One region of the Halobacillus sp. ACCC02827 genome, then DNA from elsewhere that is predicted to be linked to it. Evidence: a T-box and tRNA genes for the amino acid it is inferred to sense, from the RefSeq annotation. Region 1 holds a T-box; the other holds one or more tRNA genes.
What was found. The T-box of region 1 lies ahead of tyrS (tyrosine--tRNA ligase). A T-box ahead of a tRNA ligase gene usually reads a tRNA of that ligase, here a tRNA-Tyr.
Positions count from the first base shown of each region.

Region 2: it has a tRNA-Tyr gene. The T-box ahead of tyrS (tyrosine--tRNA ligase) is inferred to sense a tRNA for this amino acid. The anticodon was not compared.

Region 1 is NZ_CP128168.1:2,471,429-2,487,601, reverse strand. Features, by position in the region: gene ytxJ (bacillithiol system redox-active protein YtxJ) at 1-259, shown strand, start outside; gene QRD89_RS13190 (bifunctional 3-deoxy-7-phosphoheptulonate synthase/chorismate mutase) at 471-1,529, shown strand; gene ccpA (catabolite control protein A) at 1,741-2,742, shown strand; gene motP (flagellar motor protein MotP) at 2,795-3,619, shown strand; gene motS (flagellar motor protein MotS) at 3,609-4,391, shown strand; gene QRD89_RS13170 (acetoin utilization protein AcuC) at 4,637-5,809, opposite strand; gene QRD89_RS13165 (acetoin utilization AcuB family protein) at 5,806-6,453, opposite strand; gene QRD89_RS13160 (GNAT family N-acetyltransferase) at 6,458-7,105, opposite strand; gene QRD89_RS13155 (transglycosylase domain-containing protein) at 7,235-10,228, opposite strand; T-box leader at 10,353-10,562, shown strand; gene tyrS (tyrosine--tRNA ligase) at 10,638-11,909, shown strand; gene rpsD (30S ribosomal protein S4) at 12,030-12,632, opposite strand; gene QRD89_RS13140 (sensor domain-containing diguanylate cyclase) at 12,999-14,879, shown strand; gene msrC (free L-methionine (R)-S-oxide reductase MsrC) at 14,924-15,403, opposite strand; gene refZ (forespore capture DNA-binding protein RefZ) at 15,527-16,126, shown strand; gene hisJ (histidinol-phosphatase HisJ) at 16,116-16,173, opposite strand, start outside.
Region 2 is NZ_CP128168.1:170,099-186,271, forward strand. Features, by position in the region: gene QRD89_RS00975 (galactitol-specific PTS transporter subunit IIC) at 1-481, shown strand, start outside; gene QRD89_RS00980 (zinc-binding dehydrogenase) at 496-1,527, shown strand; gene QRD89_RS00985 (hypothetical protein) at 1,549-1,713, shown strand; gene QRD89_RS00990 (galactitol-1-phosphate 5-dehydrogenase) at 1,732-2,793, shown strand; gene cwlD (N-acetylmuramoyl-L-alanine amidase CwlD) at 2,977-3,699, shown strand; gene salA (iron-sulfur carrier protein/transcriptional regulator SalA) at 3,780-4,832, shown strand; gene gerD (spore germination lipoprotein GerD) at 4,877-5,527, opposite strand; gene QRD89_RS01010 (KinB-signaling pathway activation protein) at 5,663-6,268, shown strand; gene pdaB (polysaccharide deacetylase family sporulation protein PdaB) at 6,304-7,062, opposite strand; gene QRD89_RS01020 (hypothetical protein) at 7,180-7,401, shown strand; rRNA gene QRD89_RS01025 (16S ribosomal RNA) at 7,821-9,384, shown strand; tRNA gene QRD89_RS01030 (tRNA-Ile) at 9,464-9,540, shown strand; tRNA gene QRD89_RS01035 (tRNA-Ala) at 9,551-9,626, shown strand; rRNA gene QRD89_RS01040 (23S ribosomal RNA) at 9,799-12,717, shown strand; rRNA gene rrf (5S ribosomal RNA) at 12,804-12,917, shown strand; tRNA gene QRD89_RS01050 (tRNA-Asn) at 12,964-13,038, shown strand; tRNA gene QRD89_RS01055 (tRNA-Thr) at 13,042-13,113, shown strand; tRNA gene QRD89_RS01060 (tRNA-Glu) at 13,131-13,205, shown strand; tRNA gene QRD89_RS01065 (tRNA-Val) at 13,209-13,284, shown strand; tRNA gene QRD89_RS01070 (tRNA-Thr) at 13,298-13,373, shown strand; tRNA gene QRD89_RS01075 (tRNA-Tyr) at 13,387-13,472, shown strand; tRNA gene QRD89_RS01080 (tRNA-Gln) at 13,585-13,659, shown strand; tRNA gene QRD89_RS01085 (tRNA-Lys) at 13,726-13,798, shown strand; tRNA gene QRD89_RS01090 (tRNA-Gly) at 13,808-13,882, shown strand; tRNA gene QRD89_RS01095 (tRNA-Ala) at 13,890-13,965, shown strand; gene rocF (arginase) at 14,192-15,094, shown strand; gene QRD89_RS01105 (aspartyl-phosphate phosphatase Spo0E family protein) at 15,107-15,304, opposite strand; gene sigW (RNA polymerase sigma factor SigW) at 15,461-16,024, shown strand; gene QRD89_RS01115 (anti-sigma factor family protein) at 16,040-16,173, shown strand, end outside.

The DNA of each region.
Region 1 (16,173 bases):
TTCCTTCTTTTTGTTGAAGCATAGTTTTACCTGTCCGATCAGTGCAAATGCGAAGGGACAATATGACAGGTTCGCAGAAAGATCCGAGTACCCATGTTATACCTTATACGTGCAGACGGCGCGGCCGTTATCCAACTATGTAGCGGAGCAGTTCTCCATCCGCCACCAGTCTCCCCAAGCTATCTTTTTTAAAGAAGGAGAAGCCGTTTGGGATGCCAGCCATGGGTCGATCACCGAGGAACGCCTGTCCCACGCATAAAAGTATTCAAGAACGTGCCATAATTCACCGGCGCGTTCTTTTTATGGGTATTTTCGGACGGTCCTCTCCAGGTAAAATCCAACTTTTTCTACAAATATCAAGTGAAAGCCCTTAATGGGGGTGACAATAGTGAAAAAGTCAGCTATAATTGCCCTTAATTATTATATTAAATTACAAATTATTTTAAAATTCATGCTAGGGGGAGAAAGAAATGAGTAATCAAAATCTTGATCAGCTGCGTAGTCAATTAGACGACGTTAATTTGCAGCTTCTGAATTTAATCAATAAACGCGGTGATCTGGTAAAGGAAATTGGCCAGATTAAAGAACAGCAGGGCATGAACCGCTTTGATCCAGTGAGGGAAAGAGCGATGCTCGACCAACTCTCCCAACATAATGACGGACCGTTCGAAGATTCCACGGTCGTTCATCTATTCAAAGAAATCTTTAAAGCGGCACTGGAGCTTCAGGAAGACGATCACCGTAAAGCGCTGCTTGTATCCCGTAAGAAAAAGCCGGAAGATACAATTGTAACGATCAATGGAGAAAAAATCGGTGATGGCAACCCGCATTTCATTATGGGGCCATGTGCTGTTGAAAGTTACGAGCAAGTATCGGAAGTAGCGAAGGCTGTTAAAGACCAAGGATTGAAACTTCTTCGCGGCGGAGCATTCAAACCGAGGACGTCGCCATACGATTTCCAGGGTCTTGGTATAGAAGGTCTGAAGATTCTTAAGCAGGCCGCTTCCGAGCAGGGCTTGGCTGTCGTCAGTGAAATCGTCAATCCGGGAGACTTGGAAGAGGCGCTTGACTACCTTGATGTGATTCAAATCGGTGCACGAAACATGCAGAACTTCGAATTATTGAAAGCGGCGGGTTCTGTCAATAAACCGGTTCTTCTAAAACGCGGTCTTTCCGCTACCATTTCTGAATTCATCAACGCAGCCGAATACATTATCTCAAGAGGGAACGAAAACATCATCCTATGTGAGCGCGGAATCCGAACGTATGAGAAAGCGACGAGAAACACGCTTGATATCTCGGCCGTTCCAATTCTGAAGCAGGAGACACACCTTCCTGTCATGGTCGATGTTACGCACTCCACAGGCAGAAGAGACTTGCTTCTTCCGACAGCGAAAGCGGCCTTGGCGATCGGGGCAGACGGAGTGATGGCCGAAGTTCACCCGGACCCGGCTGTTGCACTTTCCGATTCAGCCCAGCAGATGGATATTCCTACTTTCCGTACCTTCATGGAAGAGTTAACCAAATAAGCTTTTCTGAGAAGTTAGGCTGATCGTTCAGCCTGGCTTCTTTTTTTTGAGATAAATAAAAAAGAACTTTTGCAGCAAATGTGCAATTCGTTATAATGTTAAGGGTACAATATTTGTAGAAAGTACACGAATATTGCGCAGGTAAGCGATTTATCGTATGATTGTTCTATTGAATAAATGGATCGAAGGGATTTCATAAGGAGGAAGCAAGATGAATGTAACGATATATGACGTAGCGAGAGAAGCCAATGTTTCCATGGCGACCGTATCACGGGTGGTCAATGGAAATCCGAATGTTAAGCCGGCAACAAGAAAGAAAGTACATGAAGCGATCGAACGTCTGGGCTATCGTCCGAACGCAGTAGCCCGTGGACTAGCAAGTAAGAAAACGACGACGGTCGGAGTTATCATTCCTGATATTTCCAGTATTTTCTTTGCCGAGCTTGCGCGTGGAATCGAAGATATTGCCACTATGTACAACTATAATATTATTTTGAGTAATTCCGATCAAAACAAGGATAAGGAACTTAACCTCATCAACGCTATGCTCGGAAAGCAAGTGGACGGCCTGATTTTCATGGGCGGTAATATTACAGAAGATCATATCCGTGAATTCAAGACGTCTTCTGTACCGATTACGTTGGCTGCGACGGTCGATGAATCGATGGAAACTCCAGCTGTCAACATCAATTATGAAGAAGCTGCCTATGATGCAACCAAATTACTGTTAAGCCACGATCACGATCGTGTCGCATTTATCTCTGGGCCGGAAGAGACGATCATTAATACGCAGAAACTGGAAGGGTACAAGCGCGCCATGAAGGAAAGCGGAGCTGACAAAGCGGAAGATCTTATTATCACGGGGGATTACTCCTATGATTCCGGACTGGAAGCAGTCGATCAAATGATGGAAATGGACAATCATCCGACAGCGGTTTTTGTCTCCTCTGATGAAATGGCTCTTGGAGTGATTCACGGTGCTCAGGACAAAGGACTTCGTGTACCGGAAGATATGGAGATCTTTGGCTTTGATAACACGCGCCTTGCTACAATGGTCCGTCCGACGCTCTCCACCGTTGTTCAGCCGATGTATGATATCGGTGCCGTTGCTATGCGCCTGTTGACGAAACTAATGAATAAAGAAGAAGTGGAAGAGCAGAACGTCATTTTGCCACACCGAATTATTGAAAGAAACTCAACTCAGTCGAAATAGTACCGATATTAAAAGTATTACGGTACTTTTTCCGAACTGAGGAGAGATTGGCATGACAAAAAAAGATTTAATGACTCCGATCGGAATTACTATTGGATTCATCATGGTAATGTTCGGTATTATGTCCAGTGCAGGATTCAGCGGGGTCACATCATTTATACAAGCTTCTTCCATCATCATCGTTATCGGCGGTTTGGTCGCTGCGTTAATGGTCAACTTCAACGTAGGTGAGGTGAAACTCACCTTCCGTGTGATGAAAGAGGCATTTAAACAGCATGATAGGAACCTGAGGGAACTGATCAGCTTATTTGTTCGATTATCAGAAAGGGCGCGACGAGAAGGACTGCTTGCGTTGGAAGCAGAGCTCGACGAAGTGGATGATCCTTTCATTAAGAAAGGCATTCTTCTTGCTGTGGACGGAATCGAGCCTGAGGTCATCACAGATATCATGAAGGCCGAAATCAATGCAGTGGAGGAGCGCCATTATCGAGGTCGGGCAATCATTGAGAAGGCGGGGGAGTATGCTCCTGCCTGGGGAATGATCGGGACTCTGATCGGTCTTGTACTCATGCTGCAGAGCCTGTCCAATCCTGCAACACTCGGGCCTCAGATGGCCGTTGCCTTATTGACCACTTTTTATGGAACACTGTTGTCGAATCTTGTGTTTATCCCAATGGCTGGAAAGCTTGAGAATCGTACGGATCAGGAGATCTTCATGAAACAGGTGGTTATTGAAGGCGTCATTGGAGTACAGTCCGGGCAAAATCCGAAAGTACTGGAAGAAAAGCTGAGCGCTTTTCTTTCTGACGAGGACAAGCGTTATGTAGAAGAAGAGAAGCAGGCGGAATCTATGGGAGAAGCTGCTAATGAAGCGTAACAGGAAGAAGAAGCAGGGGGGAGCCCCCCAGTGGATGACTACATATGCAGACATGATTACATTAATCCTTGTCTTCTTCGTCCTGCTTTTTTCCATGTCGCAGATCAACCTCGTCAAATTCGAAGCGCTTGCGGAATCATTCCGTAATCGGATGATCTTCGACTTCTATCCGTCGGCAGTGGAGAATGACTACCCGACGGAACAGGCGAAAGCGCAGGAAAATGGAGAAAAGAACAATGAGTACGAACTGCCTGATGATGATAAAGAACAGGACAAGGAAGAGAAGAAGGATGCCGAAACGGAAGACCTGGAAGAATTGAAAGCAGAAGTGGATGAGTATATAGAAGAGAATGAACTAGGTGATATCATATCCGCTACTCAGACAGAGCGGGGGGTGGTACTCGTTTTGGAAGAACAACTGCTGTTCGAGACGAGTAGTGCCGAGGTGCTGGATGGCGCCAAGCCGTTTCTTTCGAAGGTTGGCACGCTGCTTGACAACATTCCGAACTTTGTCAAAGTCGAGGGGCATACGGATAACAGACAAATTTCTTCCTTCCGTTACCCTTCCAATTGGGAACTCTCCGGAGCGAGAGCCAGCAGTGTGATACGGTACCTGCTGGATCAAACCGAGACGCTGGATCCGAAGAGGTTCACTGCGGTCGCCTATGGAGAAACGAGGCCGATTGCTCCGAATGATTCAGAGGCGAACTGGAGTAAGAACCGCCGTGTCGAAATTGTCATACTGGATCCTGAATATGAAGGCAGTAATTGACTTCCCGGGCCGCTACTTTTGTAGTGGCTTTTTGTTTTTATAATGGCATCCGACTGACCATCCGCCCCTTGCATCTGAAGAAGTCATCTTCAGCAAGCGGAACGGTTTTGCATCCCTTATGTAAGATAGAGCTTATACCTATGTATCCATGGGTTTTTATCCGCATTAATTTTCTTTCGGGCTCAAGTTTCCCGACAGCCAGAAGAAAGGCCCCTATTAATAATTAGGGGCCTTTCTTGTTCTTTCTAGGATGGATTGTATTTTTTCTGGTTATGAATGAGCTGTAACATTTTTTCAAGCAGCTTGGCATTTTTTTCGGTGATTTCCTGTTTGCGCGGAATCGGCTTGTATCCGCCGGCAGGATCGTGCCAAGTGTAAGGCAGGGAAACGGGAGCTTTCTTCTGCCATTGGGTGACCCACGCTTCCGGGATGTCCCCATGAAATGGTTGTCCTTCCTGCATGATCCGCCATAACTGGGACCATGCTCGTGGAACAACACGCCAAATATCGTAGCCTCCTCCGCCAAGGGCAATCCACTTTCCGTCGCAAAATTCATGTGCGAGCTCATGGGCCAGCTTTGGAATGGTTTCATAGGTTTTCATCGTTGAACATAAATGCGTAAGAGGGTCGAGGAAATGGGCGTCTGCCCCATTCTGCGTAACAATGACGTCTGGTCGGAAGTAATCAACAATTTCTCTGAAAGCGGATTCATAATTAGTTAAGAATGATTCGTCTTCTGTGAAAGCATCGATGGGTAGGTTAAAGGAGTAACCGTATCCTTCCTTCAGTCCGCGTTCGTTCACATTCCCTGTGCCTGGAAACAGGTACCGCCCCGTTTCATGGATCGAGAACGTACACACATTTGGATCGTCGTAAAAAGCCCACTGCACCCCATCTCCGTGGTGGGCGTCGGTATCGACATACAGCACTTTGCAATCGTATTTTTGACGCAGGTACTTAATGCCGACAGCTCCGTCATTATAAATGCAAAAGCCGGAAGCTTTCCGCTCAAAGCCGTGATGGAGACCGCCTCCAAGGTTCAAAGCGTGCTGGACCCGTCCTTCCATAACAGCGTCGATGGCGGACAAAGTACTTCCAACCAACAGGCGGGAGGCGTCGTGCATTCCCTGGAAAATAGGTGTGTCCTCTGTGCCTATGCCGTATTCCAAACCCTCTTCATCTCCGAGTCTTCCTTCACCGGCTTTCTTGACAGCCTGTATATAGGATTTACTGTGCGCGAGCGCCAACTCTTCTTCTGTAGCCATCCGCGGTTGGATAATATCCGTTGATTTCAATGCATCCATGTTCTCCAACAGATCCTTGGTCATAACCACCCGTAATTGATTGAAGGGATGGTCCTCACGGAAATGGTAGGTAGTGAAATCGTCCGAATACACAAAACCCGCATGGCAGGTCATACAGACATCCCCGGTAATTTAGGCCACAGGACATCGTAGCCTTCTTTCGTCAAATCTTCGATGGTTGGAAGGGGATTCATCGTCTGGATGCGGACGACAATTACTTTATAAGAAGAGTCGGGCTTATACGGATAAATCAGGACGGAACTGATGTTCACTTTTCGCTTTCCGAATACCGCCATCACCTGCGGCAGGATCCCAGGCTTGTTGATGACTTTAATCTCTATTTGGGAGCTTTGCACATTCGTACCGGTCAGTTGAATCATTGTATACAGCATGTCTTTTTCTGTGACAATGCCTACGAGCTTATCATCTCTCGTTACAGGAACACAAGCGATCTCCTGCTCATAAAAGATGGAGGCCGTCTCTTCGACGAAATCAAGGGGGTGAACCGTCGTTACCGGTGATGTCATGATTGTATGGATCGGCTTCTTCCATTCCTGGGGATTGCTGTCTTCGTCGAAAATGGAAGGACTGGCATCGCGGACATCGCGATCTGACACAATGCCGATGACCTTATTCTCTTCGTCCACAATTGGAAGATGGCGGATATGATGCTGATGGAGCAGTTTCATCGCCTTTTCAATCGTTTCGGAAGGGGGGAGCGTAATAACCTCTTTTTTCATAATTTCTTCTACTAACATACAGCTACCTCCTCATCTGGCGGTATTGATGTCTTGCTAAGAAACGGAGACGATCGAAGGCTTCTATAGAAGCTTCGGGAACGTTCCTTCCTACCTTTACCATTAAACAATTGGCCGGGTGGGAAATGATCTCGGGATCGTCGGTCGGGGCGGGGGTCAAACCTCCTGCGGCCATCATCTTTTCCATCACTTTTCGGTAGTCCCAAATATTGAGGCCGGTTCCTTTTAAGTCCCAGTGCCAGTAATATTCGGTACTGATGATGATGTAGTTCTCCATATAAGAATCCATCATGGAAACTTTAAGCAGTCTGGAGCCAACCCTGTAACCTCGAAAGGAGGGGATGACTTCGATCGCACCCAGTTCTATCAGGTCCTCCATGCCACCTTCCGACCAGCGTTCCAGAGGATCGGGGTGAAGGTATGTAACATACCCGACGATGATGTCGTTGTGTCTGGCAATGATGATTCGGCCTTCGTCAAAATCTGCGATTTCTTTGACTGCTTCAAACTGCTTCTGAGCGGGGCGGAAAGCGGTCAGCTGTTCGTGGAAGGTATAGGACGACAAGTCCAGAGAAGAAAGGGGGCCTTCCACGATCACGGGACCTTCCTCCGTATCGATCGTTTCACGATAATAGGTTTTTTCATGGTTCATTCCGTCACCACCTGAAAAATTAATAGAATCTTGTTGTCTTCATTATACATGAAAAGTATAACTTTTAAATTGGAAACCAAAAAGGGAGCTCTCCTCCTATGGAGAGAGCTCCCTTTTCGTTCCATATCCTTATTCTTCCGGTGTCTCTTCCTCCTGATTCTCTTCTGGAGGAGCATCTTCTGTTTCTTCTTGTATTTCTTCGTCCGCAGCAGCTTCTTCCGTGTTCTCCGTATCTGCTTCTGCCGGTGATTCTTCGGATGAATCATTCTCTTCCTGCTCAGCAGGTTCTTCGTTCTGCGGTTCACTCTCTTCGGTTTCCTGCTTCGGCTCCGGCTCTGGTTCCGCGCCGGGGTTTCCAACGGTTACCGGAGAAGATAGGGAGGACTCTTGTCCGAAATAATCCACTGCCTTCACGGCGTAGACGCCGTCTCCGGAAAATTTATAGGAGGTGGAAGCTGTGCTTCCGATGAGAGAAAAGGATCCGCCGGGGGAGGCAGCCGTGTAAACACGGTACCCCACGACATCGCTGCTTCCGGAAGCCTGCCAGTTCAGGGTTGATCCACTTACGGAAACGGACCCGGGCGCACTTGGCGCCTTCCCGTCGTTATCAATCGAGGATTTCGTCGAACCGATGGCATCGGAAGACGGAAGCCCGACTTTGTTCCATTTGGCGTTATTCGGAATCAATGCCCGTAATACGGCAGGGCTTGTGTATCCATTCTCCTTCAAAAATTCCGGGCTGAGTGTGACTCCGCCGCCGTCAAGAATGAACTCTTTTGGAGTATTCGGTCCAGCTTGAACCAAATTGCCTTTCACGCGGACGAAATTGCCGCTCACGAGGCTGTCGTCTGTTTTCGTCGGTGCGTAGTCTGCATCATAAAGATCAGAGGCAGCGAGTCCGACGGAAGAACAAAGATCAGAGGTGAGAAGCCCAGATGTTGCGCAATAGGATCTCGTTACAAGTCCGCCCGGGCTTTGGAAGTTATCTTTCGGAATCATCAGCTCCGGATCGACTTCCGAAGCGGCGTTGACGACGTCGGCCCATAATCCTTGCGTCCGCTGGTTGTAATTCATCCCCTGCATGTTGCCTTCAGCAAATCCTGTCCACATGCCCACGGTTACGTTCGGATTGGTCGCGACAAACCACGAGTCTTTTGTCGCCTGGGAAGTACCCGTTTTACCGGCCCAGTCAACGCCACGGTTCTGTATCAATCCTTTGACGCGTGATCCGGTACCGTAGTCGAGGACATCGCGCATGACGTCGATCGTCAGGTAAGCGGCCTGCGGGCTGAAGACGTCGGTTTCCTGCTTCTTATGCTGATAAATGACGTCGCCGTCTTTTTTCTCTATTTTTTCGATCATATAGGCATCTACGAATTTACCCATGTTCCCGAACGTGGCATAGGCGTTGACGTTGTCTTCGACGGTGATTCCATGTGTAAGTCCACCAAGGGCCATGGACTCGTTTCTGTAGTCTCCTTCAGCCAAGTGCTCTTTCATACCCATTTTATCTAAGTAATTCTTCACCGGGTTTATATTTCTTATTTCGTTGTATTGCTTGACAGCTGGTACGTTATAAGACTGGGCAAGTGCATACCTTGCTGAAACAAAGCCTTTATGCCCACGGGAGAAGTTCCGTACCTCTTTACCCGGCTGATCTCTATAGGTGTATGGTACATCGGCAATGACGGAGCCGGGCTGGGCGGCTCCCGTGTCGAAACTTGGACCATAAACAAGAAGAGGTTTCATCGTACTACCGTTCGATCTCCGTGCCTGGGTGGCGTGGTTATAAGGGTTCTCATCGAAATCATAGCCGCCGATGAAGCCGTAAATCTTCCCGGTTGAATTTTCGATGATGATGCTTCCGAGCTGTAAAGGGCTGTCTATCTTGTACGGCTCTCCTTTTTCGTTATAGACCGTCTTTTTTCCCCATGGCCAATTGGATTTTGTGTATGCATCCCGTACTTTTTGCATAGATTCATAGACTTCTTTGTCAATCGTCGTATGAATCTTATACCCGCCCGAGCTCAGCTCGCGTTCCGCAAGCTCTTCATATTCCTGGGCAAGTGCTTCGTCTTCCTTCAAATCTTTCTCTGTATGGCCGTTCTGTTTCAACAGATAATCTTTAATTTTCTCTTTTGCCCGTTTCTGAATTTCCTGGTTGATGGCAGGATAGGCGCTGTTGGCTGTCGTCTTAGGTTCGGTCAACGTCTCCCCACTTATTTCGAAAGCCATCGCCTTGTCGTATTCCTCTTTGGTGATATATCCACCGTCAAGCATCCGCTCGAGCACTTCATGCATCCGGTTGATGCCGGGTTGAAGCAGCTCTTCTTCTTTAATCGATCCATCATTATAAAACGGTGTATACGCGAAAGGGGATTGCGGCATCCCGGCAATATAAGCGGACTGGGCGAGCGACAGTTCATCCGCGTTAATGCCGAATATACCTTGAGCAGCTGTCTGGATGCCCGCGATGTTCTGCCCGTTTGCATTTCTTCCGAACGGGACAATGTTCAGATAGGCCTCCAGGATGTCGTCCTTATTCATAAATTTCTCCAGGCGCAGAGCGAGTACCATTTCCTTTGCTTTCCGCTCGAAGGAAACTTCGTTCGTCAGGATCTGGTTTTTCACAAGCTGCTGGGTCAATGTACTTCCTCCGGTTTTGACAGAGGAATTAGTCACTTCCTGGACGATCGCGCGCATGACAGATTTTGGGACAACTCCTTTATGTAGGTTGAAGTTTTCGTCCTCTGTTGCAATGATCGCGTTCTTCAAATGATCGCTGACTTGATCGAGGGAGACTTCTTCTCTATACAAATCGGAGCTGACATCACCGATTTCCGACTCATCGTTGAAAAACATCGTCGAGGTTTCGGCATAGTTATAAATCGTATCCGTCATGTCGGCCTTGCTTCTCAACGGCTCGTCTTTGACGAGAGAAGCGAAATATCCGGCACCGACGCCTCCTGCGAAGAATAAGCCGACGACACCGATGATGATGAAGAACAGGATGACGTTCCAAACGACATCATAAGTGATCCTGGTCTTCTTCTGGATGGCTCCTTCTTCCCACAGGGTACGGAAACTCTTTCTATTTCGACCTTTCTTTGGGTTATCAGACATAATAATACCTCCTAAAAAATCCACCCATATTATAACACACCCCGTCATCTTAGGACATCATTCGCTCGAAGGTGCAGTTGCATTTTTCATGACGATATGATAAAAATAGAGAACATAGTTGAATAGAAGCGCGTGGAACGATTGAAGTAAACAGCAAGTCCCTGCTGCAGAGAGCTGACGGTCGGTGGAAGTCAGTGCATACTTGTTTGTTGAATTACGATCCGGAGCATCTCCTGGTGTGAATCAGGAGACGGTGAACAGCCGTTATGGATACAAGTGGCACAGCTGTTGTTGTGCAACAAGGGTGGTACCGCGATAAGACCTCGTCCCTTTTTTGGGGAGAGGTCTTTTTTGTGTTTTCCGACGTAAGCGCCCCACGCAGCCACAGTAGGAGAATGGAGGAGACACTATGGATTTGTTACAGGATTTACAAAACCGTGGACTGATCAATCAGATTACGGATGAAGAAGGTTTGAAAAAGCATTTGGAAGAGAAACAGGTGACGTTGTACACCGGGTTTGACCCGACAGCTGATTCTCTTCATATCGGTCACCTGCTTCCGATCTTGACGCTGAAGCGATTCCAGCAGGCGGGACACCGCCCAATCGCTCTTGTCGGTGGGGGGACAGGTATGATCGGAGACCCGAGCGGCCGTTCGACCGAGCGTCAATTGAACAGTGAGGAAGTCGTTCTCGGTTACAGCGAATCTATTAAAAATCAGCTTGCGAAGATTCTTAACTTTGATGAAGGGGAGAACGCAGCTGTTGCTCGCAACAATCATGAATGGCTTGCTCAAATTTCCATTATTGATTTCCTTCGTGACACAGGGAAGCATTTCGGAATCAACTACATGCTTGCCAAAGATTCCGTAGAGTCCAGAATCGAAAACGGCATCAGTTTCACGGAGTTCACCTACATGATACTGCAATCTCTTGACTTTAAAGTGCTTCATGAGAAAGAGAATGTCACATTACAGGTCGGAGGCAGCGATCAGTGGGGCAACATTACTGCAGGATTGGAACTGCTCCGTCGTACGGCTGCCGGAGAGAAGGAGATAGAAGCTTACGGATTGACGATTCCGCTGATGACAAAGGCGGACGGGACGAAGTTCGGGAAGACGGCTGGTGGAGCTGTTTGGCTGGATCCGAAGAAAACGAGCCCTTACGAGTTTTACCAGTTCTGGATCAACAGTGATGATCGCGATGTAATCCGTTTCTTGAAATCTTTCACTTTCCTGTCTATGGATGAAATTGCAGAACTGGAGAAAGAAGTGCAGGAGCACCCGGAGAAGCGCACGGCACAGCGGCGCCTAGCAGAAGAAGTGACGAAGCTCGTCCATGACGAAGAGGCATTGAAGCAGGCGGAGCGTATTACCGAAGCTTTGTTCAGCGGAGATATCAAAGCGTTGACTGGTACAGAAATCGAGCAGGGATTCAAGGATGTACCTGCCTACACTTCTGAGGTTAAAGATCCGCAGCTTCTTGATTTGCTTGTGGATGCGGGCATCGCTTCTTCCAAGCGTCAGGCACGTGAAGATATCGGTAACGGTGCGATTTATATCAATGGAGAGCGTAACCAGGATTTGAAGCATGCGATCGGGGAAGCGGATCGTATCGAAGACAAATTTACGATTATCCGCCGCGGGAAGAAGAAATATTTCTTAATCCGTTTCGAAGGATAAATGATGAAACTCCCGGCCGTCAGGTCGGGAGTTTTTTTCATTAAAAGGCGGGGAGTTTAGGGTATAAAAAAGAGCAGCGCCGGAAATCCGGTGCTGCTCTTTTTGGTATCCGTTAATCTATTAACGGGAGTAGAATTCAACGATAAGTGCTTCGTTGATTTCAGAAGGAAGCTCAGAACGCTCAGGGAAGCGAGTGTAAGTTCCTTCACGCTTGTCCGCGTCGAAAGTAAGATATTCTGGTACGAAGTTGTTCACTTCGATAGCCTCTTCGACAACGTTAAGCTTTTGAGATTTTTCGCGAAGTGTGATCACTTGACCAGGAGCTACGCGGTAAGATGGGATATCAACGCGACCACCATCAACAACAACGTGACCGTGAGTTACAAGCTGACGCGCTTGGTTGCGTGTACGAGCAAGACCGAGACGGTACACAAGGTTATCTAAACGGGATTCAAGAAGGATCATGAAGTTTTCACCGTGGATCCCTTTCATGTTACCAGCCTCTTCGAACATGCGGCGGAATTGACGCTCAGTCAAGCCGTACATGAAACGAAGCTTCTGCTTCTCTTGAAGTTGAAGACCGTATTCAGATATTTTTCTACGTTGGTTTGGGCCGTGTTGTCCAGGAGCGTAAGGGCGCTTTTCTAGCTCCTTACCAGTTCCGCTTAAAGAAATGCCATAGCGACGTGATTTTTTCCAGGTTGGACCTGTATATCGTGCCATAGGAATTTCCTCCTTTTTTATTTTATTTTGCATAAAATAAAAACAGTGTGTCCCTCGTTCCACTGCTCATTATGTTTTCATGCACCTTCGCCCCAGCAGCAGAGAGTTACGCGATGCACCTCGTAGTAGAGGAACAAAATGATAACAATGACGGTTCACATAGGCTGCCATTTATTTTACACAACGACCATTATAATTTTATTTCGACAGGAAGTCAAGAGGATATCGCTGAATTTCGGACCGTATGAGGAGAGATTTATGCGAGGATAGGAAAACATTTGAAATTTGCGCACTCAAACTATTTATTGTGATAAAAGTAGTGGTAAAATATAACTAATACATTCGGAGGAAGTAAGGTGAACTTAAATGATAATTGATTCACAGTTGGATGATCAATTGATTCCGTTGCAGAGCCGGTTGTTTCAAATGGCCGTTGCTGGTAAAACCAAAACCTTTGAGCGGTTTGTCCAGGCAATGGCTGGAGAGATGAAACGATTTTTGCGTGCGGATTATGGAGCAATTTATTATTGGGATGACTGGAAAGGCCGTTATCGCCTTCATGTAGAACCGAATGCAGAGCCGCTTGCGATACGAACGGATTTTTCCAAGGAAGAGGTGGAAGATGAGGACGGGCAAATGAAATCCAGGGAATTTCTTGCGGAATGGGTTGTATCCGAACCGGAGTTTTCCTTCTCCATCATTCCTTTGCAAACAGAAGATCACCTCCATGGTTTTATCGTAATCGGAGTGCGGGGGGCTGGAATGCCGGAACGGAAACGGGAAGAGCGGTTGTCCGGAGAGGTACTGAAATGCCTGAAGCAGGTCGAGGATTACTATGAGGTTTATGAAGAACGTTGTAAATACGAACTGCTGTATAAAGTAACCTCCCATTTTCATTCTTCCATTGATACGGACGGAGTTCTCAGTGAGATTGTCGCTACCCTGCGTAAAGTATATCCGGAATTCTCTTATAACCTGCTGCTTTCCCAGGATTATACGACCAAGTCCGACCTTCCCGTACAGGAACTGCGTTACGATAAGGAAGCCGGTTCAGAGGCAAGCACGCAGGCGTATCTGACTGGCGAACTTCAAATAGAAGACCGGCTGCAGGAGGGACGTTCTTTTCTTTATGCTCCCCTGAAGGGCAAGCAGGGGGTGTATGGAGTGCTGCAGGTAGCAGCTCCTGACTATCTGTATTTTCCAAAGAAAGACATTGAATTCTTTTTATTGATTGCAAATACGGCAGGGAACGCTCTGGAGAATGCGAAGCTTTATCAACAGTCCCGTAAGCTGAATAATGACTTGAAATTAATCAACGCCACCTCCAAAAAATTGAATTCCAATATCCGATTGAATGAGAAAATCTCTTATATATCAGAAGAAATTGAATCCTCTTTCCAGGCGGATGAAGTGGGATTTGCTACTTTCCTTGAAGGGGGAGGCTATCAGGTGCTTGAGGGCAGTTCCAGCTATTTTACCATGAATGACCCGCAGGATTTCCTTGAGGAAGTCGAACGTGTCATAGTGGAAGAGAGTGGTCCTTTATTCATCAGTGATGTAACAACGATGAACACCCCCATTTCCTCAGATTTCCGATCAGTAATGGCTGTTCCGATGACAGACCATGATCACATCAGCGGGCTCGCCGTCGTCATGCACAGGGAACCATGTATATTTTCTTTCGAGTCGTTCAAACTGTTGAAATCGCTTGTCCATCATTCCACACTAGCTTTTGCGAATTCTATTCTTCGGGAAGAACTGGAGCAGACGGTCGTTACGGATTATTTAACGAAATTAAGTTCAAGAATCCACTTGGACCAAAAAGTAGCAGCACATATAGAGAAGGATGACAGCGGACACTTCCTTTTATTTGACATTGACGATTTTAAAGCGGTTAACGATACCTACGGCCATCAGATCGGGGATGAGGTGATCTGTCAAGTGGCGAGGATCATTAAGCGCTGCACAGCTGACGTCGGTGTGGCTGCCAGATGGGGCGGAGAAGAGTTGGCTTTGTATGTTCCGGATTTGACTGCTCAGGAAGCCTATGATTATGCAGAAACGATCAGAGTGGAAGTGGAAGAGCATACGCGTCCATCCGTGACGGTTTCGTGCGGAATTGCTTCGTGGAAGAAAAGCGGTCAAGCTCCTGGGCAGAAGCAGTTAGTCCAAGTAGCCGATGCTGCTTTGTATAAGGGGAAGGAAATGGGGAAAAACGTGATCATTCATCAGCATATCCAACCATAATACAAAGAAAAGCCGCCTGTTACGGCGGCTTTTCTTCTTATTCATTAAAGGAACTGTTGAAGTGTTTCAACAAAGTTTGTTAACTTCTCTTCGTCCACTTCATCAAATCTGTCTTCAGACGGGCTGTCTATATCAAGGACCCCATAGACCTCCCCATCTTTGTAAATAGGAACAACGATCTCAGAACGGGAGGCGGCATCACAAGCGATATGACCAGGGAAAGCATGGACGTCAGCGATTCGCTGCACTTTGCCTTCGGATACAGCAGTCCCGCAGACCCCTTTGGCCGCCGGAATTCTGACACAGGCAGGAAGGCCTTGGAACGGCCCTAATACAAGTTGGTCCTCTTTCCACAGGTAAAATCCAACCCAGTTCACATCCTCAAGGAATTGGTTGAGAAGAGAAGAAGCATTGGCTAAGTTGGCAATTGCGTCGGATTCATCCTCAATTAATGCTTTTAATTGTTTGTTTAATAGATCATAATTTTCCTGCTTCGTTCCAGTGTACATAGATGTTTGAAACACAATATTACCTCCATATTCAATAGATTCGACAAAATCAAGGAGCGATCTGTCGGGATTTGGTGCACGATTACCGGCAGGAATAACCACAAAGGTGGAGAATTTATTCCCAGAGGGGGAAAAGCAATGAACCGACAGAATGTAACTCGTGACAAAGTCTTAGATGTCGCCTGCCGTCTTTTCTACAGCAACGGTTTCCATGGCACCTCTGTACGCGATATAGCCAAGGCGGCCGATGTCAATGTCTCGTTAATCCATTATTACTTCAAAAGTAAACAAGGTCTGTTTGAATCTCTCGCCGTCAGTTATTTCGAACCTTACTTGGAAATGCTGGAAAGCGAGCAGCCCTCTGCTGCTGAGAATAACATGAATGAATTAGTGAAAAAAATTCTACATTATAAGCAATCCCATTATCAACTATCTTGTTTGCTGTACAGAGAATTATCGTTGAATACTGTATTTGCACGGGAGATGCTTGTGACGTATCTTGCGAAGGAAAATCATTTGTTCAGCCAGCTTTTATTCAGCAAGAGCTCACAAATGGGCATCACTTTTAAGGAAAAAATCTGCCTCCTTCAGTGGAAGGGTTTATTAAATGCTCCCTTTATGATGCCGCAGGAGTTTAAAGACCCGTTCATTACAGAAGCTTCTATCGACCACTTCGTCCGTGTGTATAGTGAGCTTATGGAAGAACGTAAGTCCGTCCAGATGATCTCTAACGTGTAAGAAGCTGGGTTGAAATGTCCGACAGTCCCTGGCCGAGAGCAGTGGCT
Region 2 (16,173 bases), 1.4 Mb from region 1:
TATGCCACGTATGGTCAAAATCTTGATGGAAGGCCTTATGCCTGTATCAGAATCTGCACGGGAATGGCTGTCCAAACGCTTTGGTGACAGAGAGATTTACATAGGCCTTGATGCTGCGGTCGCACTCGGGCATCCAGCAGTCATTTCAACAGCCCTTATTCTTGTGCCGATCACTGTGGTGCTTGCAGTCATCCTGCCGGGAAATGCGCTCCTTCCTTTCGGAGACTTGGCTACCATACCGTTTGTCGTTGCTTTCATTGTCGGTGCAGCCAAGGGGAATATCGTCCACTCCGTCATCGTCGGTACGGTGATGATTGCTTTATCCCTTTATATGGCGACCGATGTGGCCCCGGTATTCACGGAAATGGCAGTGAATTCTAATTTTGACATGCCGGAAGGATCAGCAAAGATATCGAGCATTGACCAAGGGGGAAACCTGGTGAACTGGGTCATCTTTAAAGTATTCAGCGTCTTCAATTAATGGAGGGATAAAAGGTGAAAGCACTTGTGAAAACAGAACTGGGCCATGGCCACCTGCTCGTTCAGGATAAACAGGAACCGTCGGTTGGACCTGGCCAAGTGAAAATTGAAGTGAAATATACCGGAATATGCGGTTCTGATATACACACGTATGAAGGTCACTATAAAGTAGGCGTTCCAGTTACACTGGGTCATGAATTTTCCGGGGTCGTCGTTGATGTCGGTGATGGAGTGACATCATTTCAGGAGGGTGATCGAGTCACGTCAGAGACCACCTTCTATATCTGTGGGGAATGCAAATACTGCAGGAGTGGTGATTACAATCTCTGCAATCACCGAAAAGGTCTGGGGACACAGCAGGATGGAGGATTTGCCAAGTATTTAATTGCGAGGGAAGAAAGCGTCCACCATCTCCCCGACCATGTAGATTTTCGATCTGGTGCGATGACAGAACCGCTCGCCTGTACCTATCATGCCGTTGCAAAAACGGAAATCACCAAAGGGGATGTTGTGGTCGTTATCGGTCCGGGGCCGATTGGGTTGTTCACCGCCCAAGTTGCAAAGAGCCGGGGGGCCGTCGTTATAGCAGCTGGACTATCCCACGATAAGATAAGGCTTGATAAAGCACAGGAGCTGGGAATCGATTACTCGATTAATATTCAGGAGAGTAATCTGAAGGAACTGGTCGAAGATTTGACCGGTGGATATGGTGCAGACGTCGTATATGAATGCTCCGGAGCGGTGCCGGCTGCGAACATGGCATTGGATTTACTGAAGAAAAAAGGGCAGTACGGACAAATTGGAATTTTTGCGAAACCTGAGATTCCATTTAATTTGGAGAAGATCATTCAGAAGGAGATTCGTGTCGTAGGAAGCCGAAGTCAGAAGTCGGCGGATTGGGAACCTTCCCTTGAGTTGATGAACAGTGGCAGCGTAAACGCGCAGTCATTGGTGACACATGAATTCCCCATTACGGAATGGGATCAAGCATATGATGTGATAAAAAAAGGAGAAGCGATCAAGGTTCTTCTGACGCCGGTTGATTAAGGAAGAAAGGTGGGGGATGCAATGGTCGATGCATGGCTGGATTTTATGCTGGGCCCGATGCGGTCGGTCGGCGACGTCTACTTCGAGCATCAAATGATTTTTAACACGCTCATCGTTGCGGCAGCTGTTTGGCAAGTAAGGAAGAAGCGGCCGTCCAGATCCGTAGAAAAAACGGAAAATCTATAGGTGAAAAAGGTGACTCCAATGAAAACCTTGAATCTTTATGGAACCCAGGATATCCGATATGAAGAGAGGCCTGCTCCAGTATTGAACAGGGAAGATCACGTCGTCATTAAAGTAAAGGCTGTAGGCGTATGCGGATCTGATATATCAAGATATAAGAAGCTGGGTCCTTATGTAGAAGGAATGACGTTCGGTCATGAGTTTGCAGGGGAAGTAGTGGAAGTGGGCAGTGATGTCAATACTATGGTTCCCGGAGACCGTGTGGCAGCTTGTCCGACTTTCTGCTGCGGGGAATGTGTCAGCTGTTTGAAGGGCGACTTGAGCCAATGCGAGCATTTGACTCTCATAGGAGCCCGGCATCCAGGAGCATATGCCGAATATGTAACACTTCCTGCTTCTAATGTCCTTCCCCTTCCTGAGGGAGTCGATTATGATGTCGCTGCAATGATTGAACCCTCATCTGTTGTGGCTCATGGTTTCTACAGAACCAGTCTTCAGCCCGGATCAAGTGTGGCTGTCGTAGGATGTGGGAGTATTGGGCTGCTTGCAATACAATGGGCGAAGATATTTGGAGCAGCTAAAGTGATTGCGATTGATATTGATGATCAGAAGCTTGCCGTTGCGAAACGCGTAGGAGCGGATGAAGTAGTCCATTCAAGAAACGCGGTTGCTCACGAACAAACAGCTGATTGGACAGGCGGGCAAGGTGTCGATCTTGCTGTAGAATGTGCCGGTTCTCCAATAACTTCTGAACAGGTTCTTGCTCTTCCGAAAAAAGGAGGAGAGGTTCTCTATATGGGAATTCCCTATGCCGATGTAGAGCTGAAGCGGTTTTATTTTGAAAAGATTGTCCGGAATGAGCTGAAAGTGATCGGATCCTGGAACGCCATTTCCAGTCCTTTTCCCGGGAAAGAATGGGATGCTACCCTGCACTATATGCAGACAGGGCAGTTGAACGTTAAACCGCTTATCTCTCATCGTCTCGCACTCGAAGAAGGGCCGCTCTTATTTGAACATCTCATTGAGAATAGCAGTGATCAATCGTTTATTAAGGTGCTTTTCCATCCGGATGGACAACCTTAAATGAAAAGGGCCGCTTCCTGCGGTCCTTTTGCTGTTTATTGAGGAAAGGGATTTTGAGGTTCAGGTGGTACTGCACATTTATGTGGGAGTCTGTATCTCCGGCTTTATTTGCTTCCTTTACATAATCCCTGTTCTCGTCCCATATAGTTGATGTAGGGAGGAGTACAAGGGAGTGAGAGCGCAATGATACGAAGAATGAAGACATTTTTTTGGTTGGCAGGGATCGTTATTCTTGTCTGTGCCGTTTCCTATCCGCTGCAGGAAGCGAAGGATGCTTGGACAGTCTGGTCTTCTCCACTGTCTGGCAAAGTGGTCGTCCTTGATCCGGGCCACGGGGGACCGGACGGAGGAGCAGAGGGGACAGATGGGACACAGGAAAAAGAAATTACCCTCCGGCTGGCGGAATACGTCCGTGATTATCTGCAGCAAGCAGGTGCCATCGTCTATTTGACAAGGTATGATGATGAGGATTTATCCTCAGAAGCGGCCGGAAGTTTATCGCGAAGGAAAGCGGAGGATATTAAGAAGCGGGTACAGTTTGTAAAGGATAAAGATGCGGACTTTTATTTGAGCTTACATTTGAATGCTATTCCTTCCCCCAAATGGAAAGGTGCACAAACCTTCTATAATCCGGACGTTTCAGAGAGTGAACAATTAGCGAAATTTATTCAGGACGAAATCCGTTCGAATATCGGTAATACGACGAGAGAAGCTATGGGGTTAACCAACATTTACATTTTAAAGCACATAGAAGCACCGGGGGCACTGGTAGAGGCGGGCTTCTTGTCCAATGAACAAGAGCGGGAACTGTTAAAGACGGAAGACTATCAGAGAAAGGTGGCTGCATCTGTCTACCAAGGTGTGCTCCGCTTCGTGACGGAACGTGAATATCCTTCTCCTGACTGATATAGGCAAATCCCTTAGAAAGCGTTTCACATATGTTATACTAACAACAGGAAACATTTTTTAAGGGATGGTGAAACGGTTTGTTGACTCAAGAAAAAGTACTCGAAGTCCTTCACTCAATCGAAGATCCGTTTTTACATAAAACGCTGGAAGAAACCGGTGGAGTCGAAGAAATAAAAATTAAAGAAGAAAAGAACCACGTCAGCGTCAAGCTGTTAATCGGCAAGACGAATACCGCTGAACAGATGGAGCTGCAGCAGCAGATCGTCAACGCTTTGAAGAAAGAAGGCGCGGCAACTGTCGGCCTCCGATTCGATCAGCTGCCGGAAGAGGTCCTGAACAGATTCCAGCCGGAAGCGGAAAAAGCAAAAGAGCAGTCCCTATTGGGAAATGATGTGGACACGAAGTTCATTTCCGTTGCCAGCGGAAAAGGCGGCGTCGGGAAATCGACAGTTACTGTCAACCTCGCTGTCGCACTGGCTCGTCTCGGGAAAAAAGTCGGGATTATCGATGCTGATATATATGGTTTCAGCGTTCCTGATATGATGGGTGTGGAAGAACGCCCGGTCGTCCGCGGGGAAAAAATCATCCCGGTTGAACGCTTCGGCGTCAAAGTCGTGTCCATGGGATTCTTCGTTGAAGATAACTCTCCGATCATCTGGCGTGGTCCGATGCTTGGTAAAATGCTTACAAGCTTCTTTAAAGAGGTGGAGTGGGGCGGTCTGGATTACTTGCTTCTCGATCTTCCGCCTGGAACCGGGGATGTTGCGCTTGATGTACACGCGCTGCTTCCTTCCTCTAAGGAGATTATTGTAACGACACCGCACCCGACTGCAGCTTTCGTTGCTGCTCGTGCAGGGCAGATGGCATTGAAGACAGAGCATGAAATATTAGGAGTCGTCGAGAATATGGCGTACTTTGAAAGCAAAGAAACCGGAAATAAAGAATTCGTCTTCGGACGTGGAGGCGGGGTTAAGCTGGCAGAAACGCTGCAAACAGCTGTTCTTGGCCACATACCACTTCAACAGCCGTACGAAGAAGAAGATGTATTTGCACCTTCTGTGTACCAAACAGATCATCCAATCGGTATGATTTATCGGAATATGGCTGCTAAAGTAATCGATAAGTATTAACAGAAAAACCACACGACCTGTTAGGTCGTGTGGTTTTTACTGCGTTAAGACGAGGACTGCGAATTATCTTCACTTTGCTTCTCGCCTTCGGTTTGACCGCTTTGCTCCTGACCTGAAGACCCGGATCCGGAAGACCCGGCCGATTCTTCGCTCTTCATCTTCTCAGCAGCTTTCAACAGCGTATCGCTCATTTTCGCTTGGAAAACCGGACTGTTGATGGTTTCCTCTATTGTTTTCTGCAAATGCTCACGGAATTTCTGTCCTTCCATGACGGTAACCATTTGATCCATCATTTCAGGGTTCTTATAAAGCTCGATCATCAGCTTTTGGTATTCCGGGTCCTTCATGAGACCTTTCATTAAATCCTTCTGCTGTTCTTCAAGGACTTTGCTGAATTCCTGAACGAATTTAGGGTCGGAAAACAATTTGCTCCAGAAGGCTTTTCCTTCTTCTGAAACAAGTGTCTGTTGAACAGCTTTCGATACAACCTCCGAATCGAGTGCCATAGACTGCTGCATCTTTTCATCAGAAAGTACTTCTTGCATCGCTTTTTTACCGTCATCAGACTTCAATATATCAACCATCATTTTCTTGGTTGTGTCATAATCCGCCTGTTCGCTCGCTCCGGAAGCACCGCTGCAAGCGGCCAGAACAGAGAGAAGCAGGACGGTACACAAAATGCGGAGTCTGGACATAAGGAATGTCCCCTTTCATAAGTTCTCCTTGTGTTTACTATTTACTTTTCGACTATTTTTATGCGGCTGGGCAAAAATGGAGGTTTTTCATGATAGAATGAATTTGGAAATGACTTGATATAGGGGGATCATTTAGTGAATAGTCGCAAGTGGGTCCGGTTATTTTTTACGACTTTAATGATTGGTGGAGGGTTAACGCTTCTCCTTAGCTTCTTGATCAAGAGGGAATCTTATGCAGAGGTACTTCAGCCTTTTCAGCTGTTTGAGTTGTTCGGTTTGCTGTTGTTTTTCAGTGGACTCGGGTTTATATTCAGTGTTATCAGTCAAATGGGCTTCTTTGCATACTTGACGGTCAACCAATTCGGTAAAGGCTTCTTCCGTAGTTTATGGGTTCCGGCGCAAGTATTTTTGATTGCGTTTACATTATTTGACCTGGTATATTTCCGCTACCAGGGGTCGGATTCAGGTGATTCGATTTGGTTTTACATAGGAACGGCTGCAGGGTTATTTACTGCCGGAGCAATTATTGCGTATATTAAAGCAAAAGAGACAAACCGTACGGCTTTCATACCTGGTTTGTTCTTTATGGTAGTCGTGACCTCCATTGAATGGGTGCCGGCATTAAATGCAGGGGGGAAGGATTATATATGGCTTATGATTTTTCCGCTATTCGTCTGTAATGCCTATCAACTTCTGCTGTTGCACCGTTTAACACGCAGCACGGATGAGAATATGTCTTAATGAAAGAGGGCCGCTGTTCATCCAGCGGCCTTCTTTTATTCCACCTGAGTCGTTTCTGATTCTCCGCCGCTGACCATTTCGGTGATACTTACAAATTTAAGGCCCTTTTGCTTTAACCCCGGAAGTATTACTTCCAGCGCTTTCGGTGTCTGTTTGACGGAATCGGAAGCGTGCAGAAGGATAATATCTCCTTTAGAACTTTCCTTTAGAACTTGATCAATGATTGCGTTCGTTCCCGGGTTCTCCCAATCCCTTGGGTTTAGACTCCATTGAACGGCCTGCATTCCCGATTTCTCAATTAAAGATAGAACTTCTTTATCTATGTGGCCGTGCGGGGGACGGATCCATTTTACTTCGCCCAAACCAAGCTTTTCAAATACCGCATCTGCTTGTTGGAGATCGGATGTTACTTGTTCAGGTTCCTTTTCCACGTAACTCTGATAGGTGTAGCCCATCATTCCGATTTCGTGGTTTCCTTCTTGGATTTCTGCAACGATGTCGGGATGCCTTTCCGCCCATTCTCCACTTAAGAAGAAGGTGGCCTGTACCTCGTGCGCCTTCAATTGTTCCAGTATGTCGTGCACTTTATCCGTACCCCAGCTGATGTTGAAAGTCAAAGCAACATGGGACTGTTCTTCACTCCCTTGAGTTAAGGCTCGTGCCTCCCCTTTGTTGGAAAACACAGCAAGTTGGCTCCACTGCCCGACCCAAAGCAGAAGGGCGCAGAACAGAGCAAGGACAACAACGATTCCATAACGTTTGAGACGTTCTGCTTTCCATGTGTAGAAGCTCATTGCAGGTATCTCCTTCCTTCCAATATGTTCTATACATATGAAAAAAAGGACAACCTATGCTAAAAGTAATGAAAAAGGGGTAAAAATAAAGAGAGTTGCTAATAGGGAGGTTTCTGCATGCACGGTCTAATGATTGATGAACAAGAGAAACGGGAGATTGAATATTTATTGAAGCGGGAAATGGATGAGATCATATTCGATCTTGGCGATCACCGTATTGATCAAGGACTTAAGAGAGCGATGGAGGACCGGTATGAAGTTCTGTTTCAAATCTTTCGTCGGTTTGCCACAAGACAGGAATGTATGCAATATATGCCCAGGAAGAAAAAACACAACTAGTCTAAGAGCCCTTCTATTAAAGGGCTTTTCTTATTTCGTGCGATCATTACAGTTTTTTGATGAAATTTCAAAAAAGCTATTGCCATCCTTTTGAATTATGTGCTATATTATTAAACGTTGTCGGGAAAACAACAACGAAAAATCAATTTTAAAAACATTGAAAAAAGTTGTTGACGAAACAAGGCAGGCATGATAAATTATTACTTGTCGCCAAAACGACATCAAACAAAACATTGAAAAAGTTGTTGACACAAACAACATTCGATGATAAGATAATAAAGTCGCTCCGAACAGAGCAGACAACGTAATTCGATCTTTGAAAACTGAACGAACCAACCAGTACGTCAAACATTCTTTCTATTATATAGAGGGAATTCAAACAAGCACATTCGGTGTGCAAAATGAGCAAGTCAAACACTTTTATGGAGAGTTTGATCCTGGCTCAGGACGAACGCTGGCGGCGTGCCTAATACATGCAAGTCGAGCGCGGGAAGCGAGCTGATCCCTTCGGGGTGACGCTCGTGGAACGAGCGGCGGACGGGTGAGTAACACGTGGGCAACCTGCCTGTAAGATCGGGATAACTCCGGGAAACCGGGGCTAATACCGGGTAATACTTTCTTTCGCATGAAGGAAAGTTGAAAGATGGCTTCTCGCTATCACTTACAGATGGGCCCGCGGCGCATTAGCTAGTTGGTGAGGTAACGGCTCACCAAGGCGACGATGCGTAGCCGACCTGAGAGGGTGATCGGCCACACTGGGACTGAGACACGGCCCAGACTCCTACGGGAGGCAGCAGTAGGGAATCTTCCGCAATGGACGAAAGTCTGACGGAGCAACGCCGCGTGAACGATGAAGGTCTTCGGATCGTAAAGTTCTGTTGTTAGGGAAGAACAAGTACCGTGCGAATAGAGCGGTACCTTGACGGTACCTAACGAGGAAGCCCCGGCTAACTACGTGCCAGCAGCCGCGGTAATACGTAGGGGGCAAGCGTTGTCCGGAATTATTGGGCGTAAAGCGCGCGCAGGCGGTTCCTTAAGTCTGATGTGAAAGCCCACGGCTCAACCGTGGAGGGTCATTGGAAACTGGGGAACTTGAGGACAGAAGAGGAGAGTGGAATTCCACGTGTAGCGGTGAAATGCGTAGATATGTGGAGGAACACCAGTGGCGAAGGCGACTCTCTGGTCTGTTTCTGACGCTGAGGTGCGAAAGCGTGGGTAGCAAACAGGATTAGATACCCTGGTAGTCCACGCCGTAAACGATGAGTGCTAGGTGTTAGGGGGCTTCCACCCCTTAGTGCTGAAGTTAACGCATTAAGCACTCCGCCTGGGGAGTACGGCCGCAAGGCTGAAACTCAAAGGAATTGACGGGGGCCCGCACAAGCGGTGGAGCATGTGGTTTAATTCGAAGCAACGCGAAGAACCTTACCAGGTCTTGACATCCTTGGACCTCCCTAGAGATAGGGATTTCCCTTCGGGGACCAAGTGACAGGTGGTGCATGGTTGTCGTCAGCTCGTGTCGTGAGATGTTGGGTTAAGTCCCGCAACGAGCGCAACCCCTGATCTTAGTTGCCAGCATTCAGTTGGGCACTCTAAGGTGACTGCCGGTGACAAACCGGAGGAAGGCGGGGATGACGTCAAATCATCATGCCCCTTATGACCTGGGCTACACACGTGCTACAATGGATGGTACAAAGGGCAGCGAAGCCGCGAGGTGTAGCAAATCCCATAAAACCATTCTCAGTTCGGATTGCAGGCTGCAACTCGCCTGCATGAAGCCGGAATCGCTAGTAATCGCGGATCAGCATGCCGCGGTGAATACGTTCCCGGGCCTTGTACACACCGCCCGTCACACCACGAGAGTTGGTAACACCCGAAGTCGGTGAGGTAACCTTTTGGAGCCAGCCGCCGAAGGTGGGACCAATGATTGGGGTGAAGTCGTAACAAGGTAGCCGTATCGGAAGGTGCGGCTGGATCACCTCCTTTCTAAGGATTTAGAACGGAAGCGTACTTGGTTGGTTGTTCAGTTTTGAGAGATCGAAAGATACTCTTCTAAGAATTGAATGGGCCTGTAGCTCAGCTGGTTAGAGCGCACGCCTGATAAGCGTGAGGTCGGTGGTTCAAGTCCACTCAGGCCCACCATTCAAAAAACGGGGCCTTAGCTCAGCTGGGAGAGCGCCTGCTTTGCACGCAGGAGGTCAGCGGTTCGATCCCGCTAGGCTCCACCATTTAAATGATATACCAAACACAATGATTTGATTGTGTTTTATATTCAACCCTGAATATAGGGCGTGAACCTTGAAAACTGGATAAGGAATCATCGTATCATCTAACGATGAAACGATTGATGACAAGACATCAAACATCGAAAGTTTTAAATAAACGTCTTTTCACGACGATAGTTAAGTGAATAAGGGCGCACGGTGGATGCCTTGGTACTAGGAGCCGATGAAGGACGGGACTAACACCGATATGCTCCGGCGAGCCGTAAGTAGGCTTTGACCCGGAGATTTCCGAATGGGGAAACCCACTGTTCGTAATGGAGCAGGATCTTATGCTGAATACATAGGTATAAGAAGGCAGACCCGGGGAACTGAAACATCTAAGTACCCGGAGGAAGAGAAAGCAAATGCGATTTCCCAAGTAGCGGCGAGCGAAACGGAATCAGCCCAAACCAAGAGGCTTGCCTCTTGGGGTTGTAGGACACTCCTTTGGAGTTACCAAGGAGGAAGGTAGATGAATCGATCTGGAACGATCAGCCAGAGCAGGTAACAGCCCTGTAGTCGAAACCTTTCTCCCTCCGGAGTGTATCCTGAGTACGGCGGAACACGTGAAATTCCGTCGGAATCCGGGAGGACCATCTCCCAAGGCTAAATACTCCCTAGTGACCGATAGTGAACCAGTACCGTGAGGGAAAGGTGAAAAGCACCCCGGAAGGGGAGTGAAAGAGATCCTGAAACCGTGTGCCTACAAGTAGTCAGAGCCCGTTAATGGGTGATGGCGTGCCTTTTGTAGAATGAACCGGCGAGTTACGACCGTATGCAAGGTTAAGCAGCAGAAGCGGAGCCGCAGCGAAAGCGAGTCTGAATAGGGCGAGTGAGTATGCGGTCGTAGACCCGAAACCGTGTGATCTACCCATGTCCAGGGTGAAGGTCAGGTAACACTGACTGGAGGCCCGAACCCACGCAAGTTGAAAATTGCGGGGATGAGGTGTGGGTAGGGGTGAAATGCCAATCGAACACGGAGATAGCTGGTTCTCTCCGAAATAGCTTTAGGGCTAGCCTCAGAATAGAAAGTCATGGAGGTAGAGCACTGATTGGACGAGGGGCCCCTATCGGGTTACCGAATTCAGTCAAACTCCGAATGCCATAGACTTTGTTCTGGGAGTCAGACTGTGGGTGATAAGGTTCATAGTCGAGAGGGAAACAGCCCAGACCGCCAGCTAAGGTCCCAAAGTGTGTGTTAAGTGGAAAAGGATGTGGAGTTGCTTAGACAACCAGGATGTTGGCTTAGAAGCAGCCATCATTTAAAGAGTGCGTAATAGCTCACTGGTCGAGTGACTCTGCGCCGAAAATGTACCGGGGCTAAACACACCACCGAAGCTGCGGATTGATCGTAGGATCAATGGTAGGAGAGCGTTCTAAGGGCCGTGAAGTCAGACCGTAAGGACTGGTGGAGCGCTTAGAAGTGAGAATGCCGGTATGAGTAGCGAAAAAAGAGTGAGAATCTCTTTCACCGAATGCCTAAGGTTTCCTGAGGAAGGCTCGTCCTCTCAGGGTTAGTCGGGACCTAAGCCGAGGCCGAAAGGCGTAGGCGATGGACAACAGGTTGATATTCCTGTACCACCTCCTTTCCGTTTGAACGACGGGGGGACGCAGGAGGATAAGGAGAGCGTGCCATTGGATGTGCACGTCCAAGCAGTGAGACGGTCGGATAGGCAAATCCGTCCGGCATAACGTCAAGCTGTGATGGGGAGGGAACTATAGTACCGAAGCTCCTGAGTTCACACTGCCAAGAAAATCCTCTAGTGAGGAAAGAGGTGCCCGTACCGCAAACCGACACAGGTAGGCGAGGAGAGGATCCTAAGGTGAGCGGGAGAACTCTCGTTAAGGAACTCGGCAAAATGACCCCGTAACTTCGGGAGAAGGGGTGCTCCTCTGCCGAGGAGCCGCAGTGAAAAGGCCCAAGCGACTGTTTACCAAAAACACAGGTCTCTGCGAAGCCGTAAGGCGAAGTATAGGGGCTGACACCTGCCCGGTGCTGGAAGGTTAAGGGGATGCGTTAGCGTAAGCGAAGCGTTGAACCGAAGCCCCAGTAAACGGCGGCCGTAACTATAACGGTCCTAAGGTAGCGAAATTCCTTGTCGGGTAAGTTCCGACCCGCACGAAAGGTGCAACGACTTGGGCACTGTCTCAACGAGAGACCCGGTGAAATTATACTATGTGTGAAGATGCACATTACCCGCGACAGGACGGAAAGACCCCGTGGAGCTTTACTGTAGCCTGATATTGAATGTTGGTACAGCTTGTACAGGATAGGTAGGAGCCTTGGAAGCCGGAGCGCTAGCTTCGGTGGAGGCGCTGGTGGGATACTACCCTGGCTGTACGGACATTCTAACCCAGGACCGTGATCCGGTCCGGAGACAGTGTCAGGTGGGCAGTTTGACTGGGGCGGTCGCCTCCCAAAGAGTAACGGAGGCGCCCAAAGGTTCCCTCAGAATGGTTGGAAATCATTCGCAGAGTGTAAAGGCACAAGGGAGCTTGACTGCGAGACCTACAAGTCGAGCAGGGACGAAAGTCGGGCTTAGTGATCCGGCGGTACCGCATGGAAGGGCCGTCGCTCAACGGATAAAAGCTACCCCGGGGATAACAGGCTTATCTCCCCCAAGAGTCCACATCGACGGGGAGGTTTGGCACCTCGATGTCGGCTCATCGCATCCTGGGGCTGTAGTCGGTCCCAAGGGTTGGGCTGTTCGCCCATTAAAGCGGTACGCGAGCTGGGTTCAGAACGTCGTGAGACAGTTCGGTCCCTATCCGTCGTGGGCGTTGGAAATTTGAAAGGAGCTGTCCTTAGTACGAGAGGACCGGGATGGACACACCGCTGGTGTACCAGTTGTTCCGCCAGGAGCATAGCTGGGTAGCTACGTGTGGTCGGGATAAGTGCTGAAAGCATCTAAGCATGAAGCCCCCCTTGAGATGAGATTTCCCTTTGCCTTCGAGCAAATAAGATCCCTCAGAGACGATGAGGTTGATAGGTCCGAGGTGGAAGCGTGGTGACACGTGGAGCTGACGGATACTAATGGATCGATGACTTATCTATCTGATCATAGATCGCGTGAAAAACGTTTCTTTCGATAAAGATGTTTCCTTATCCAGTTTTGAGGGTTTACCTCAATAGAATATTGATGTGGTGGTGAAGGCGAAGAGGTCACACCTGTTCCCATGCCGAACACAGCAGTTAAGCTCTTCAGCGCCGATGGTAGTCGGGTAGATCCCCGTGAGAGTAGGACGCTGCCACATCAATTCTCTTTCCTTATTGCTTTATTTGAAAAAGTTTTTCAATTATTCCAACGTAGCTCAGTGGTAGAGCAATCGGCTGTTAACCGATCGGTCGTAGGTTCGAATCCTACCGTTGGAGCCACTTGCTTCCATAGCTCAGTGGTAGAGCACTTCCATGGTAAGGAAGGGGTCGCCGGTTCAAATCCGGCTGGAAGCTCTGTAGAATGTTTTAATGGCCCGTTGGTCAAGCGGTTAAGACACCGCCCTTTCACGGCGGTAACACGGGTTCGAATCCCGTACGGGTCACCACTCGGAGGATTAGCTCAGCTGGGAGAGCACTTGCCTTACAAGCAAGGGGTCGCAGGTTCGAACCCTGCATCCTCCACCATTAACTTTATATCGCCGGCCTAGCTCAACTGGCAGAGCAACTGATTTGTAATCAGTAGGTTGGGGGTTCAAGTCCTCTGGCCGGCACCACTTAATATTTAGTGGAGGGATAGCGAAGTTGGCCAAACGCGGCGGACTGTAAATCCGCTCCCATCGGGTTCGTAGGTTCGAGTCCTACTCCCTCCACCATTTTATTTCTGTGTGATAGTTGCTGATAGCTATTTGTCAGCTTATTTTTATGAAATTAAATAGACATGATGTATAAGATGAAGAAGAACGTTTATACTATTTCTATACTCATTGGGCCATAGCCAAGCGGTAAGGCAACGGTTTTTGGTACCGTCATGCGCTGGTTCGAATCCAGCTGGCCCAGCCATTTTCAATTAGTGTCTTTCGTATAGTAAGATCCTCTACTAATTGTAAGCACACATTTTGACATCATGAGCCATTAGCTCAGCTGGTAGAGCATCTGACTTTTAATCAGAGGGTCGAAGGTTCGAATCCTTCATGGCTCATTCTTATTTGCGGGAGTAGTTCAGTGGTAGAACACCACCTTGCCAAGGTGGGGGTCGCGGGTTCGAATCCCGTCTCCCGCTCCATTTTAAAGGGGCCTTAGCTCAGCTGGGAGAGCGCCTGCTTTGCACGCAGGAGGTCAGCGGTTCGATCCCGCTAGGCTCCACCATTTAAATAGTAAACTAACGTGATATTTCATACATAACCTGACAGGTGATTGTCAGGTTTTTTTGTGTGGAGAAACGGGATACCTCTTTTCTTGGATAGACTTGTAAACATGCAGAAGGAACCCCTGATTACCCGGTATATGCGTATATATATACATAATGATGTCTGGTTGAGTCATTGCTGTAAAAACGGATACAATTGGTATAGAGTATAAAGGAGGAGCTTTGATGAATAAACAACTTTCAGTTATTGGTGTTCCGATGGATCTTGGTCAAATGCGCAGAGGTGTGGATATGGGACCCAGCGCCATCCGATACGCAGGAATGATTGAACGGCTGGAGAAATTAAACTACGATATTAAAGATCTCGGGGACATCGAGATTCCTCGTCCGACATATAAACAAGAAGTAAAACAGGATAACTTGAGAAACTTAGATGAAATTACAGAAGGAAGTAAGCGTTTGGCTTCGGAAGTAGATGAGGTAATTAAAGGGGAGCGCTTCCCACTCGTGCTGGGTGGCGATCATAGTATAGCGATGGGCACACTGGCGGGCGTGGCAAAGCATTATGAGAACCTTGGTGTCATCTGGTACGATGCACACGGTGACCTTAATACAGCGGATAGTTCCCCATCCGGAAATATTCACGGTATGCCGCTGGCAGTGAGTCTTGGTATCGGTCATGAAAAGCTGACAGGTATCCACGGGTATGAGCCTAAGATCAAGCCGGAAAACATCGTTATCATCGGAGCTCGTTCCCTTGATGAAGGAGAGCGTGTATTAATTAAAGAAAAAGGAATCAAGGTGTACACGATGCACGAAGTGGATCGAATGGGCATGACAAAAGTGATGGAAGAAACAATAGAATACCTGCAGGATCGTACGGATGGTGTCCATTTGAGTTTGGATTTGGATGGATTGGACCCAAATGATGCACCAGGTGTAGGTACTCCGGTTATCGGTGGGTTGAGCTACAGGGAGAGCCACTTAGCTATGGAAATGCTGCATCAATCGAGTATGATTACGTCTGCAGAGTTTGTGGAGGTCAACCCAATTTTAGATGAAAAAAATAAAACCGCTAGCGTAGCGGTAGGGTTGATGGGATCTCTATTTGGTGAAAGCTTAAAGTAACATACATTATCCTTAACAGTAGCTGGCCTTCTTTAAGGCTGGCTGCTGTTTTTTATTATGGAGCAGTTCATACTCGTTAAGTAGATGATCGAGCTGCACGCTGACACGCACAACCTCTGGAGAGCTTAATTGATGGGAACGGGCAAGGCGTGTCATTTCCAGGCGGCAGGCTTCAATTTCCTCTGTCAGAGCGGTCAAACGCTTTATCATTATTTGTCCTCCTAAATTTTTTACATTTACAGCTTTATAACCGATAGTAAAAAAAGTTAAACTTATATTAGACAAAAAAATGTATTTTTTTTTGAAACTTTAGGGCGAGGTCATCCGTAAAGGGTATCGACCGCAGATGCAGCGGAGGTATAGTAGATGGAAACCATGATCAAACAGAAAATAAAACAGGTGAAAAAGGGCGATCAGGCAGCTTTTGAAGATATCGTGTCTTTTTACCAGAACAAAGTGTATCACATATGTCTCAGGATGATAGGGAATTCTTATGAAGCGGAAGATTTGGCACAGGAAGCATTCATACGTGCTTACACCAATATTCATAAATTTGATGAGAACCGTAAATTTTCGACATGGCTCTATCGAATTGCTACGAACTTATCCATTGACCGCATCCGTAAGAAAAAACCCGATTACCATCTCGATGCCGAAGTGAGGGGAACGGATGGACTGGATATGTACTCCCAGCTTGCCGCTGATCAGGCGCTGCCTGAAGAAGAGGTGGAGACTATGGAGCTTCAATCCTACATCCACAAAGAAATACTTGCACTGCCTCCGAAGTATAGAAGTGTCATTGTCCTGCGTTATCTTGATGAGATGGCGCTCCAGGAAATTGCAGAAGTATTGGATATTCCTGTAGGAACAGTGAAGACAAGGGTCCATCGGGGTAGAGAAGCGTTACGTAAGAAGCTTCGACATGTGTGAAGGAGTTGAGAGGGAATGAGTTGTAATAAAGAAGCAGTGCTACTCATGCATCAGTATCTGGATGGAGAATTAAATAAAGAAGATGAACGACGACTGAGAGACCATCTGCAGGGCTGCGAAGCTTGTCAGCATCACTTTCATGAATTGAA